Regions from separate parts of the Rhizobium sp. USDA 4016 genome, predicted to be linked through region 2. Evidence: predicted binding sites of a transcription regulator. Region 2 holds the regulator's gene; each other region holds the start of a gene.
The links. The regulator HrcA, encoded in region 2, represses chaperone genes, less so after heat shock. The targets are predictions, from matches to a motif close to GTTAGCACTCNCNNNNNGNGAGTGCTAAC.
Positions count from the first base shown of each region.

Region 1: ACZ9DP_RS06955 (co-chaperone GroES) is a predicted target of HrcA. The motif match lies at 1,904-1,932, and genes of this name have one in related genera.
Region 3: groES (co-chaperone GroES) is a predicted target of HrcA. The motif match lies at 1,798-1,826, and genes of this name have one in related genera.

Region 1 is NZ_JBWCCY010000002.1:1,218,220-1,221,493, forward strand. Features, by position in the region: gene groL (chaperonin GroEL) at 1-1,404, opposite strand, end outside; gene ACZ9DP_RS06955 (co-chaperone GroES) at 1,446-1,760, opposite strand; gene ACZ9DP_RS06960 (Hsp20/alpha crystallin family protein) at 2,096-2,602, shown strand; gene ACZ9DP_RS06965 (hypothetical protein) at 2,898-3,083, shown strand; gene ACZ9DP_RS06970 (hypothetical protein) at 3,194-3,274, shown strand, end outside.
Region 2 is NZ_JBWCCY010000004.1:3,619,011-3,622,284, reverse strand. Features, by position in the region: gene rdgB (RdgB/HAM1 family non-canonical purine NTP pyrophosphatase) at 1-194, opposite strand, end outside; gene ACZ9DP_RS33685 (VOC family protein) at 203-619, opposite strand; gene rph (ribonuclease PH) at 616-1,335, opposite strand; gene hrcA (heat-inducible transcriptional repressor HrcA) at 1,520-2,608, shown strand; gene grpE (nucleotide exchange factor GrpE) at 2,709-3,274, shown strand, end outside.
Region 3 is NZ_JBWCCY010000004.1:3,114,030-3,117,303, reverse strand. Features, by position in the region: gene groL (chaperonin GroEL) at 1-1,388, opposite strand, end outside; gene groES (co-chaperone GroES) at 1,445-1,741, opposite strand; gene ACZ9DP_RS31090 (TIGR01459 family HAD-type hydrolase) at 2,104-2,952, shown strand; gene ACZ9DP_RS31085 (bifunctional riboflavin kinase/FAD synthetase) at 2,967-3,274, shown strand, end outside.

The DNA of each region.
Region 1 (3,274 bases), on a different contig from region 2:
CTTGCCGACAACGATCGAACCTTCCGCCCCGGCATTCTCGGCGATCTGGCGCGCCGGGGATTCGATTGCGCGCCGGACGATCTCGACGCCGACACGCTGGTCAGAATTGCCCGTGGTGAGGTTGTCGAGCGCCTTGACGGCGCGCAGCAGCGCCACACCGCCGCCTGGCAGGATGCCTTCCTCGACTGCCGCACGAGTCGCATGCAGTGCATCGTCGACGCGGTCCTTCTTTTCCTTCACTTCGACTTCCGTCGAGCCGCCGACGCGGATGACGGCAACGCCGCCTGCGAGCTTGGCAAGACGTTCCTGCAGCTTCTCGCGATCGTAGTCGGAGGTGGTTTCTTCGATCTGCGCCCTGATCTGGACAACGCGGCCTTCGATGTCGGACTTGGCGCCGGCGCCGTCGATGATCGTGGTGTTTTCCTTCTCGACAACGATTTTCTTCGCACGGCCGAGCATGTCGAGGGTAACGGACTCGAGCTTGATGCCGAGGTCTTCAGAGATGACCGTACCACCGGTCAGGATCGCGATGTCCTCCAGCATGGCCTTGCGGCGGTCGCCGAAGCCCGGAGCCTTGACGGCAGCAATCTTCAGCCCGCCGCGCAGCTTGTTGACGACGAGCGTTGCAAGCGCTTCTCCTTCGACGTCTTCAGCGATGATCAGCAGCGGCTTGCCGGTCTGAACGACGGCTTCGAGAACCGGAAGCATCGACTGCAGGTTCGAGAGCTTCTTCTCGTGGATGAGAACATAGGGATCCTCAAGCTCGACCCGCATCTTGTCCTGATTGGTAACGAAGTACGGCGACAGGTAGCCGCGGTCAAACTGCATGCCTTCGACGACTTCGAGTTCGGTTTCGGCGGTCTTGGCTTCTTCGACGGTGATGACGCCTTCATTGCCGACCTTCTGCATGGCTTCAGCAAGGAAACTGCCGATTTCGACATCCCCGTTGGCGGAGATCGAGCCGACCTGGGCGATTTCGGCATTATTGGAGATCTTGCGGGCGTTTTTCTTCAGTTCCTTGACAACGGCATCGACAGCAAGATCGATACCGCGCTTCAGGTCCATCGGGTTCATGCCGGCAGCAACGGCCTTGGCGCCTTCGCGAACGATCGCCTGGGCAAGAACGGTTGCCGTCGTCGTGCCGTCACCGGCAACGTCGCTGGTCTTCGACGCGACTTCGCGCAGCATCTGCGCGCCCATGTTTTCGAACTTGTCCTCAAGTTCGATTTCCTTGGCGACCGAAACGCCGTCCTTGGTGATGCGCGGCGCGCCGAAGGACTTGTCGATCACGACGTTACGGCCCTTCGGGCCGAGCGTCACCTTCACCGCGTTGGCAAGCACGTCGACCCCGCGCATCATGCGGTCACGCGCGTCGCTGTGGAATTTGACTTCTTTGGCAGCCATGTCTTCACTCCTCCATTGGGTAGCGTTAGCTGAAAGGCGCCTCAAGCGGCCTTCTTGCCGGCCGCCGGAACCTCGATGATGCCCATTACGTCGCTTTCCTTCATGATCAGCAGGTCTTCGCCGTCAATCTTGATCTCGGTGCCGGACCATTTACCGAACAGGATACGGTCGCCCGCCTTGACGTCGAGCGGCTGGATCTGGCCGGCGTCATTGCGCGCGCCGGGGCCGACGGCGATGACTTCGCCTTCCTGCGGCTTTTCCTTGGCTGTGTCGGGAATGATAATACCGCCTTTGGTCCTTTCTTCGGACGCAACCCGGCGGACGAGAATGCGATCATGAAGCGGTCGGAACGTCATGTCTTCCTCCATGGACGATGATGATCACTTATCACGCTCCCGGACCAGGCGACCAATCCGGGCGGCTACCGAGCCTTGCTGACCGCTCGGCGGAAAAAATCTGCTACCGATTTTTTCGAATTTCAAGAGGGCGACGGCAAAAAATTAGCACTCGTGTCAGGAGAGTGCTAACGCGCGGAACGGAAGCTTCCCCATCAGCGTTTAATCTGTGATGCGGCGCAGGCAGTTCTGCGCAGTGTCAAGTGTATTCCGAAGAGTGACTTGTCGCCTGATACCCGCCAGGGCAAAGGCGAGTGCGCCGGATGATCTGGCGCGTTGAAAACATGGAGGCTTAGATGAGCGTTCGTGATCTTATTCCCTGGGGCCGCACCAACAGTCCGGTCCCGACAGGCTATGCAGGCAGAGACCAGCACCCGTTCCTTGCGCTTCATCGCGAGATGAACAGGTTGTTCGATGATGTCTTCCGCGGCGTCGAGGGCCATTTTCCGACTGTCGGGTCCGGTTTCATGTTCGAAACGGCCTGGCCGAAGATCGAAGTCGCGGAGACGGACAAGGACATCCGTATCGTCGCCGAAATCCCAGGAATGGACGAGAAGGATATCGAACTTCTGATCGACAATGGCATCCTGACGATCCGCGGTGAAAAGCGGGCCGACAGCGAGGACAAGGACCGGCAATTCTCCGAGCGGTTCTACGGCCGCTTCGAGCGCCGCCTGTCGCTCAATAACGAGGTGCAGGAAGACAAGGTCGACGCTTCGTTCAAAAACGGCGTCTTGACGATCACCTTGCCACGCTCGGAAACGGCGCAATCGACCGCCAAGCGCATTACGATCAACAGCTAGGCCGCCGAACACCGTTGCCAAACCGCATCCGTGGGCCGAGAAACAGGGCGGGACCGCTGGCAGCGACCCCGTTCTCTTCGCCTCGGCCTTTGGCGACAATGGATGCTATTTCGGCTTTGAGCGAGCGCCAGAAGGATATCGTCAGTTGCATCGGCGCCCGCGGTGAATGCCTAAGTCTCACTTCAGCCGTAGTCTGTGGAAAAGCGACGCTGGGAATCGCCGTGCACCGGGGCGTCGCAGGTTGACTTTGCCGATGAATGAGAACATATAGGGAACAAATGTAACGGAGATGCTCATGACGCACGCAGAACTCGTTATACAGAATGCCTTGGCTTTTGTTGCTGCATCCCGCTCGGCGCGCGAGCGCGATCTGGAACGCCGTGAAAAGCTGCTCGAGCGGATCCAGTTGATGAGACCGCCGAACCCCTATCTCGTAAAGACCCGCGGCGGCGAGCAGCTCAAACTTGACCTCGATCACTGAGAGGCGTCTGCCATAGGCAGAAGAGGGTGTTGCCTGCGCCTGATATGCTATAGACCTTCACGACGACGCGCTTCGCAACGGCCGTCCTCGAAGACCTGGAGATCAGGAACATGAGCGCCTCGGCCAAGGGGACGGCAGAGGAACCGGGAAAGAACGTCGCGCAGAAGGCCGCACTCAACCGCTCGATCCTC
Region 2 (3,274 bases):
GCTTTGGCAGAGGCGAGAGCCTTGATCGTCGCGTTTTCCTCGAAGGTTGTGCCGGTTTCGTCAGGCTCGATGAAGTTGAGGTCGGCTGCCGATTTGGCGGTAAAGCCGAGCGGTCCGATCAGTTCCTGGATCTCGCGGATCTTGCCGGCGTTGTGGCTGGCGACGACGATCGTCTTCGTTTCAAGCGTGCGCATGGTCGGTCCTATTCAATGCCCCAGATTCTGGCTTCGGCGCATTCGAGGCTGTTTCCCGCGGGATCGCGGAAATAGATCGAGCGGCCGCCGTTCGGCCAGTGGACTTCGGATTCGATTTCGATGCCCGCGGCTTTGAGCTTCACCGCCATGGCATCGATGTTTTTACCAGACACGCGGAAACATGCGTGGCCCTGACCTTTCGTGCCGTGGGGCGGCACCTGCAGGGCATCGGCCGCTGGCGGTTTCACCGTTTCATCAGGGTTGAAGATCAACAGCACGCCTTGCCCGCAGCGGAAGAATACATGCCGGTTTGCGGCGCGCGTGATCTTGGCAAGGCCGAGCACGCCTTCGTAGAAAGCCTCGGCCTTGTCGAGATCCTTGGCATAAAGCGCCGTCTCCAGCATGCCTTCCAGCAGGGCGCTCATCCGGCGATGGCCTGTTTCTGCATGTCGACGAGCTCCACGATGCCGGTTTTCGCCAGTGTCATCAGCGCCGCAAATTCCCCGTCCGTGAACGGCGTGCCTTCGGCGGTCCCCTGAATTTCAACGATGCCGCCCGCGCCCGTCATGACGAAATTCGCATCGGTTTCGGCCGAGGAATCTTCGAGATAATCGAGGTCGATCACCGGCTGGCTGGCGAAGATGCCGCAGGAAATCGCCGCGACATGATCCTTGAGCACGCGCTCGACCTTGATCATGTTGCGGGTTTCCATCCACTTCAGGCAGTCGTAGAGCGCAATCCAGGCGCCCGTAATGGAGGCCGTGCGCGTACCGCCGTCAGCCTGAATGACGTCGCAGTCGAGCGTGATCTGGCGCTCGCCGAGTTCCTTGAGATCGACGACGGCACGAAGAGAGCGGCCGATCAGGCGCTGGATTTCCTGTGTGCGCCCGCCCTGCTTGCCGGCCGCGGCCTCGCGTTTCATTCGCTCGCCGGTTGCCCGCGGCAGCATACCATATTCGGCCGTGACCCAGCCCTTTCCAGTGTTGCGCAGCCACGGTGGCGTCTTGTCTTCCAGGCTTGCGGTACAGAGCACATGCGTATCGCCGAATTTGACGAGGCAGGAACCTTCCGCATGCTTTGAAAAATTGCGCTCGAAAGTGACTTTGCGCATCTGGTCGGTTTTTCTGCCTGAAGGCCGCATTATGATCTCCTGAAGCACGATGCCGAAAACCGTAAGGCGGTTCTCGCAAAACATCATGCATGCTTGAATGGTGTCGACCGCTTCTACGATTGGCCGCAGCCATTTGCAAATTCCCTTTTGCTACGAGGGCGAGAACGGCTATATTTTAAGGATCGTCATCAGCAGCGCAGGTCTAAGGAAGTTCATGGGGTTCAGGTCGACGTCGGTTTCGGATGCCGTTGCTGCGCTGGATGAACGCTCCAAGGAAATCTTCCGCCGGATCGTTGAAGGCTATCTGGAAAGTGGCGAGCCGCTCGGCTCGCGCAATCTCTCCCGCATTCTGCCCATGTCGCTATCGCCCGCGTCGGTGCGCAACGTGATGAGCGACCTGGAGGAGTTGGGCCTGATCTACTCGCCGCATGTCAGCGCCGGACGCCTGCCGACGCAGGGCGGCCTTCGCTTCTTCGTCGATGCCTTCATGCAGGTCGGCGACCTTTCCGCCGAGGACCGTGCGAATATCGACCGCCAGGTTCGCCCCGAAAGCCGCGACAATCCGGTTGAATCGATGATGAACGAGGCAAGCCGGATGTTGTCCGGCATTTCGCGCGGCGCAGGGCTCGTCATCACCTCAAAGAGCGATCCGGTTCTCAAACACGTCGAATTCATCCGCCTGGAGCCCACCAAGGCGTTGGCAGTGCTCGTCGGCGATCACGATCAGGTCGAAAACCGCATTATCGAATTGCCGGCAGGCGTTACGTCGTCGCAGCTGACGGAGGCCGCGAATTTCCTCAATGCCCATATGTCCGGCCAGACATTGCCGGAATTGCGCAAGCAGCTCAGCCGCTTAAAGGAGAACGTCCGCCACGAGCTCGACGCGTTGTCCCGGGATCTCGTCGAGCGCGGCATCGCGGTGTGGTCTGGCGATGCGGACGAAGGCAAACCGCCGCAGCTTATTATTCGAGGCCGATCCAATCTGCTCGAAGGCCTGGCAAGCGCGGAGGACCTCGATCGTCTCCGCATGCTCTTCGACGATCTCGAAAAGAAGGACAGCCTGATCGAGCTGCTGAACCTTGCCGAAACCGGTCCGGGCGTGCGCATCTTCATCGGTTCTGAGAACAAGCTCTTTTCGCTCTCCGGCTCCTCCCTGATTGTTGCGCCCTATCGCGACGATGACGACCGCATTGTCGGCGCCGTCGGCGTCATCGGGCCGACACGGCTCAATTATTCACGCATCGTGCCGATGGTGGATTACACCGCCCAGCTGATTTCCCGGCTTGCGCGCGGCACGCTATAAAAAACCGGAATTTTTTCTTCTTTGTCACGCAGACTTGATTTTTTGCGGTCAAAGCTCGATATCGGGCGCATCCCAAGAGAACCCACGACCGGAGACCGTCATGACTGACGAAACGACGAAAAACGGATCTGACGCTGCCGCGGCTGAAGCCGCAGACGACGTTGCCGCAAACGTCGAGAACGAAACCACGGTGGAAGCGCCGCGCCAGCCGGATCCGCTTGAAGTGCTCAAGGCTGAAAATGCCGAGCTGCGCGACCGCTATCTGCGTCTTGCCGCCGAAATGGACAATCTGCGCCGCCGCACGGAGCGCGACGTGAAGGATGCAAAGTCCTACTCGGTCGCGGGCTTTGCGCGCGACATGCTTGCCGTTTCGGACAATCTGCGCCGCGCGCTCGATGCCATTCCGGCAGAGGCGAAGGAAGCGGGCGAGACAGGCCTCAACACTTTGATCGAAGGTGTCGAGATGACGGAGCGCTCCATGCTCTCAGCACTGGAGCGCCACGGCGTCCGCAAGTTGGATCCGATCGGCCAGAAGTTCGATCCGAACTTCCACCAGGCGATGTTCGAGGTTCCGAATGCCGAAGTGGCGAATAACACGGTCGTCCAGGTCGTTCAGGCAGGCTTCACGATCGGCGAGCGTGTTCTTCGTCCCGCAATGGTCGGCGT
Region 3 (3,274 bases), 500 kb from region 2:
ATCGAAGCTTCGTCACCAGCGTTGTCAGCGATCTGGCGAACCAGCGACTGCAGCGCCTTGCGAACGATGTTGATGCCGGCTTCCTGATCGTCGTTCACGCCCTTGGACGTGATCTTGACGGAGGAACGGAGCAGGGCAACGCCGCCGCCCGGGACGATACCTTCCTGAACAGCAGCGCGCGTCGCATTGAGGGCGTCGTCGATGCGGTCCTTCTTTTCCTTCACTTCGACTTCCGTCGAGCCGCCGACGCGGATGACGGCAACGCCGCCTGCGAGCTTGGCAAGGCGTTCCTGCAGCTTCTCGCGGTCGTAGTCGGAGGTGGTTTCTTCGATCTGCGCCTTGATCTGCGCAACGCGGCCTTCGATGTCGGACTTGGCGCCGGCGCCGTCGACGATCGTGGTGTTTTCCTTGGAGATCGAAACCTTCTTGGTGCGGCCGAGCATGTCGAGGGTGACGGACTCGAGCTTGATGCCGAGATCTTCGGAGATGACCGTACCACCGGTCAGGATCGCGATGTCCTCGAGCATGGCCTTGCGGCGGTCGCCGAAGCCCGGAGCCTTGACGGCAGCAATCTTCAGCCCGCCGCGCAGCTTGTTGACGACGAGCGTTGCAAGCGCTTCGCCTTCGACGTCTTCAGCGATGATCAGCAGCGGCTTGCCGGTCTGAACGACGGCTTCGAGAACCGGAAGCATCGACTGCAGGTTGGAGAGCTTCTTCTCGTGCAGAAGGATATAGGCGTCGTCGAGGTCAGCAACCATCTTTTCCGGGTTGGTCACGAAGTACGGGCTGAGATAGCCGCGGTCGAACTGCATGCCTTCGACGACTTCGAGTTCGGTTTCGGCGGTCTTGGCTTCTTCGACAGTGATGACGCCTTCGTTGCCGACCTTCTGCATGGCTTCAGCAATGTCGCGACCGACCTGGCTGTCGCCGTTTGCGGAGATCGTGCCGACCTGTGCAACTTCTTCCGAAGTGGAGATCTTCTTGGCCTTGGCCTGGAGATCCTTGACGACTTCAGTAACGGCAAGATCGATACCGCGCTTCAGATCCATCGGGTTCATGCCGGCTGCAACGGCCTTGTTGCCTTCGCGAACGATGGCCTGAGCAAGAACGGTTGCGGTCGTGGTGCCGTCACCGGCGATGTCGTTGGTCTTCGAAGCGACTTCGCGGACCATCTGGGCGCCCATGTTTTCGAACTTGTCGTCCAGTTCGATTTCCTTGGCGACCGAAACACCGTCCTTGGTGATGCGCGGCGCGCCGAAGGACTTGTCGATGATGACGTTGCGACCCTTCGGGCCGAGCGTTACCTTGACTGCGTCAGCGAGGATATCGACGCCGCGCAGCATCTTTTCGCGCGCGGTGCGGCCGAACTTAATTTCTTTAGCTGCCATTTTGAAAACTCCTGAGAAGGGTTGTCAGCGATTTCGGTAAAAAGCGACCGGCTGGATCAGCCGATGATGCCCATGATGTCGGCTTCCTTCATGATCAGAAGGTCTTCGCCGTTGATCTTGACTTCTGTGCCGGACCACTTGCCGAACAGAACGCGGTCGCCAGCCTTGACGTCGAGAGCGACGACCTTGCCGGACTCGTCACGAGCGCCGGAGCCGACGGCGACGATTTCGCCTTCCTGCGGCTTTTCCTTAGCGGTATCGGGAATGATGATGCCGCCTTTGGTCTTTTCTTCGGATTCAACGCGGCGAACGACGACGCGGTCGTGAAGGGGGCGGAAATTGGTGCTTGCCATTGTCTAATCCCTCGATCAAATGACATTCGCAGGCCGGGCGGCCCACATGGATAAGTGTTAGCACTCTCCGTTGAGGAGTGCTAGCGCCGAGCATTTAGGGATGGCTCCAGAAGGAGTCAAGAAGCCCCATCACGGAATTTTGCGCCGGAATTGTGAAGAGGGCGGGAATTGTTTGAAGCATCGCCCGATTCGACGCGCGTCGGTTGCCTGAGCTTCGGAGTGCCCGCGCAGGCTGTCAACGGCGTGGCCGTTCCTCTCGTGGAAGGTCCGACGGTTTTTCCTGAAGATCGCCCGAAAATCCCTTGCCATCGCGACATGCCTTTGCAATGTCACGCCTGACTGAAAGCAAATCGGGAAATCGGATGGCCAAGCGGATTAGAAGTTTTGCGGAGATCACCAGCCAGTATGATGCGGTGTTCTGCGATGTCTGGGGCGTGCTGCACAATGGCGTCGATCCCTTCCCGACGGCCGCTGCCGCTCTGGAAGCCGCGCGCGGCGAGGGGCTTGCCGTCATCCTCATCACCAATTCGCCGCGCATCGCGCCTCAGGTGGTCGCCCAGCTTCGCCAGATCGGCATCCAGGACGGCGCCTATGACCGGATCGTCACCTCCGGCGACGTCACCCGCGGCCTGATCGCCGAAGGCCCGAAGAAGGTGTTCCTGCTTGGCCCGGATCGCGATCTGGCCATCATCGAAGGTCTCGGCGTCGAGCGCGTCGATGCGAAGGACGCTCAATCCGTGGTCTGCACCGGTTTCTTCGACGACGAGACGGAAAAGCCGGAAGACTACACGGATATGCTCAAGGATTTTCAGGCACGCAACGTGCCGATGGTCTGCGCCAATCCGGACCTCGTCGTTGAACGTGGTCACCGCATCATCCCCTGCGCCGGCGCCATGGCTGCCTATTACCACCAGTTGGGCGGCGAGATCCGCATCGCCGGAAAGCCGCACGCGCCGATCTACGACGCCGTGCTGAAAACCGCGCACGAACTCCACGGCGATTTCCCGAAAAGCCGCATTCTTGCCATCGGCGACGGCATGCCGACGGATGTGCACGGCGCTCTCGATTACGGCCTCGATCTCCTCTATATCAGCGGCGGTATCCACGCGAAGGAATACACACTGAACGGCGAGACCGACGAGGCGATCCTGCATGCCTATCTCGAACACGAGAAGGCCGCGCCCAAGTGGTGGATGCCGCGCCTCGCATAAGAAGAAGCCCGCCGATGACCGTTTTTCACCGCAATGAAACCCGCGAACCCTTGCCTGCCCACCTGAAGGGCGGGGTGATTGCCATCGGCAATTTCGACGGCGTTCATCGCGGCCATCAATCGGTGCTGAACCGCGCGCTGGAAATCTCGAACGAGCGGGACATCCCGGCGCTGGTGCTGACTTTTGAGCCGCATCCCCGCACGGTCTTCAGGCCGGAAACACCGGTCTTCCGCATCACGCCCGCACCCCTGAAGGCCCGCATCCTGGAAGCGATCGGCTTCAACGCCGTTATCGAATATCCCTTCGACCGCGAATTCTCGCA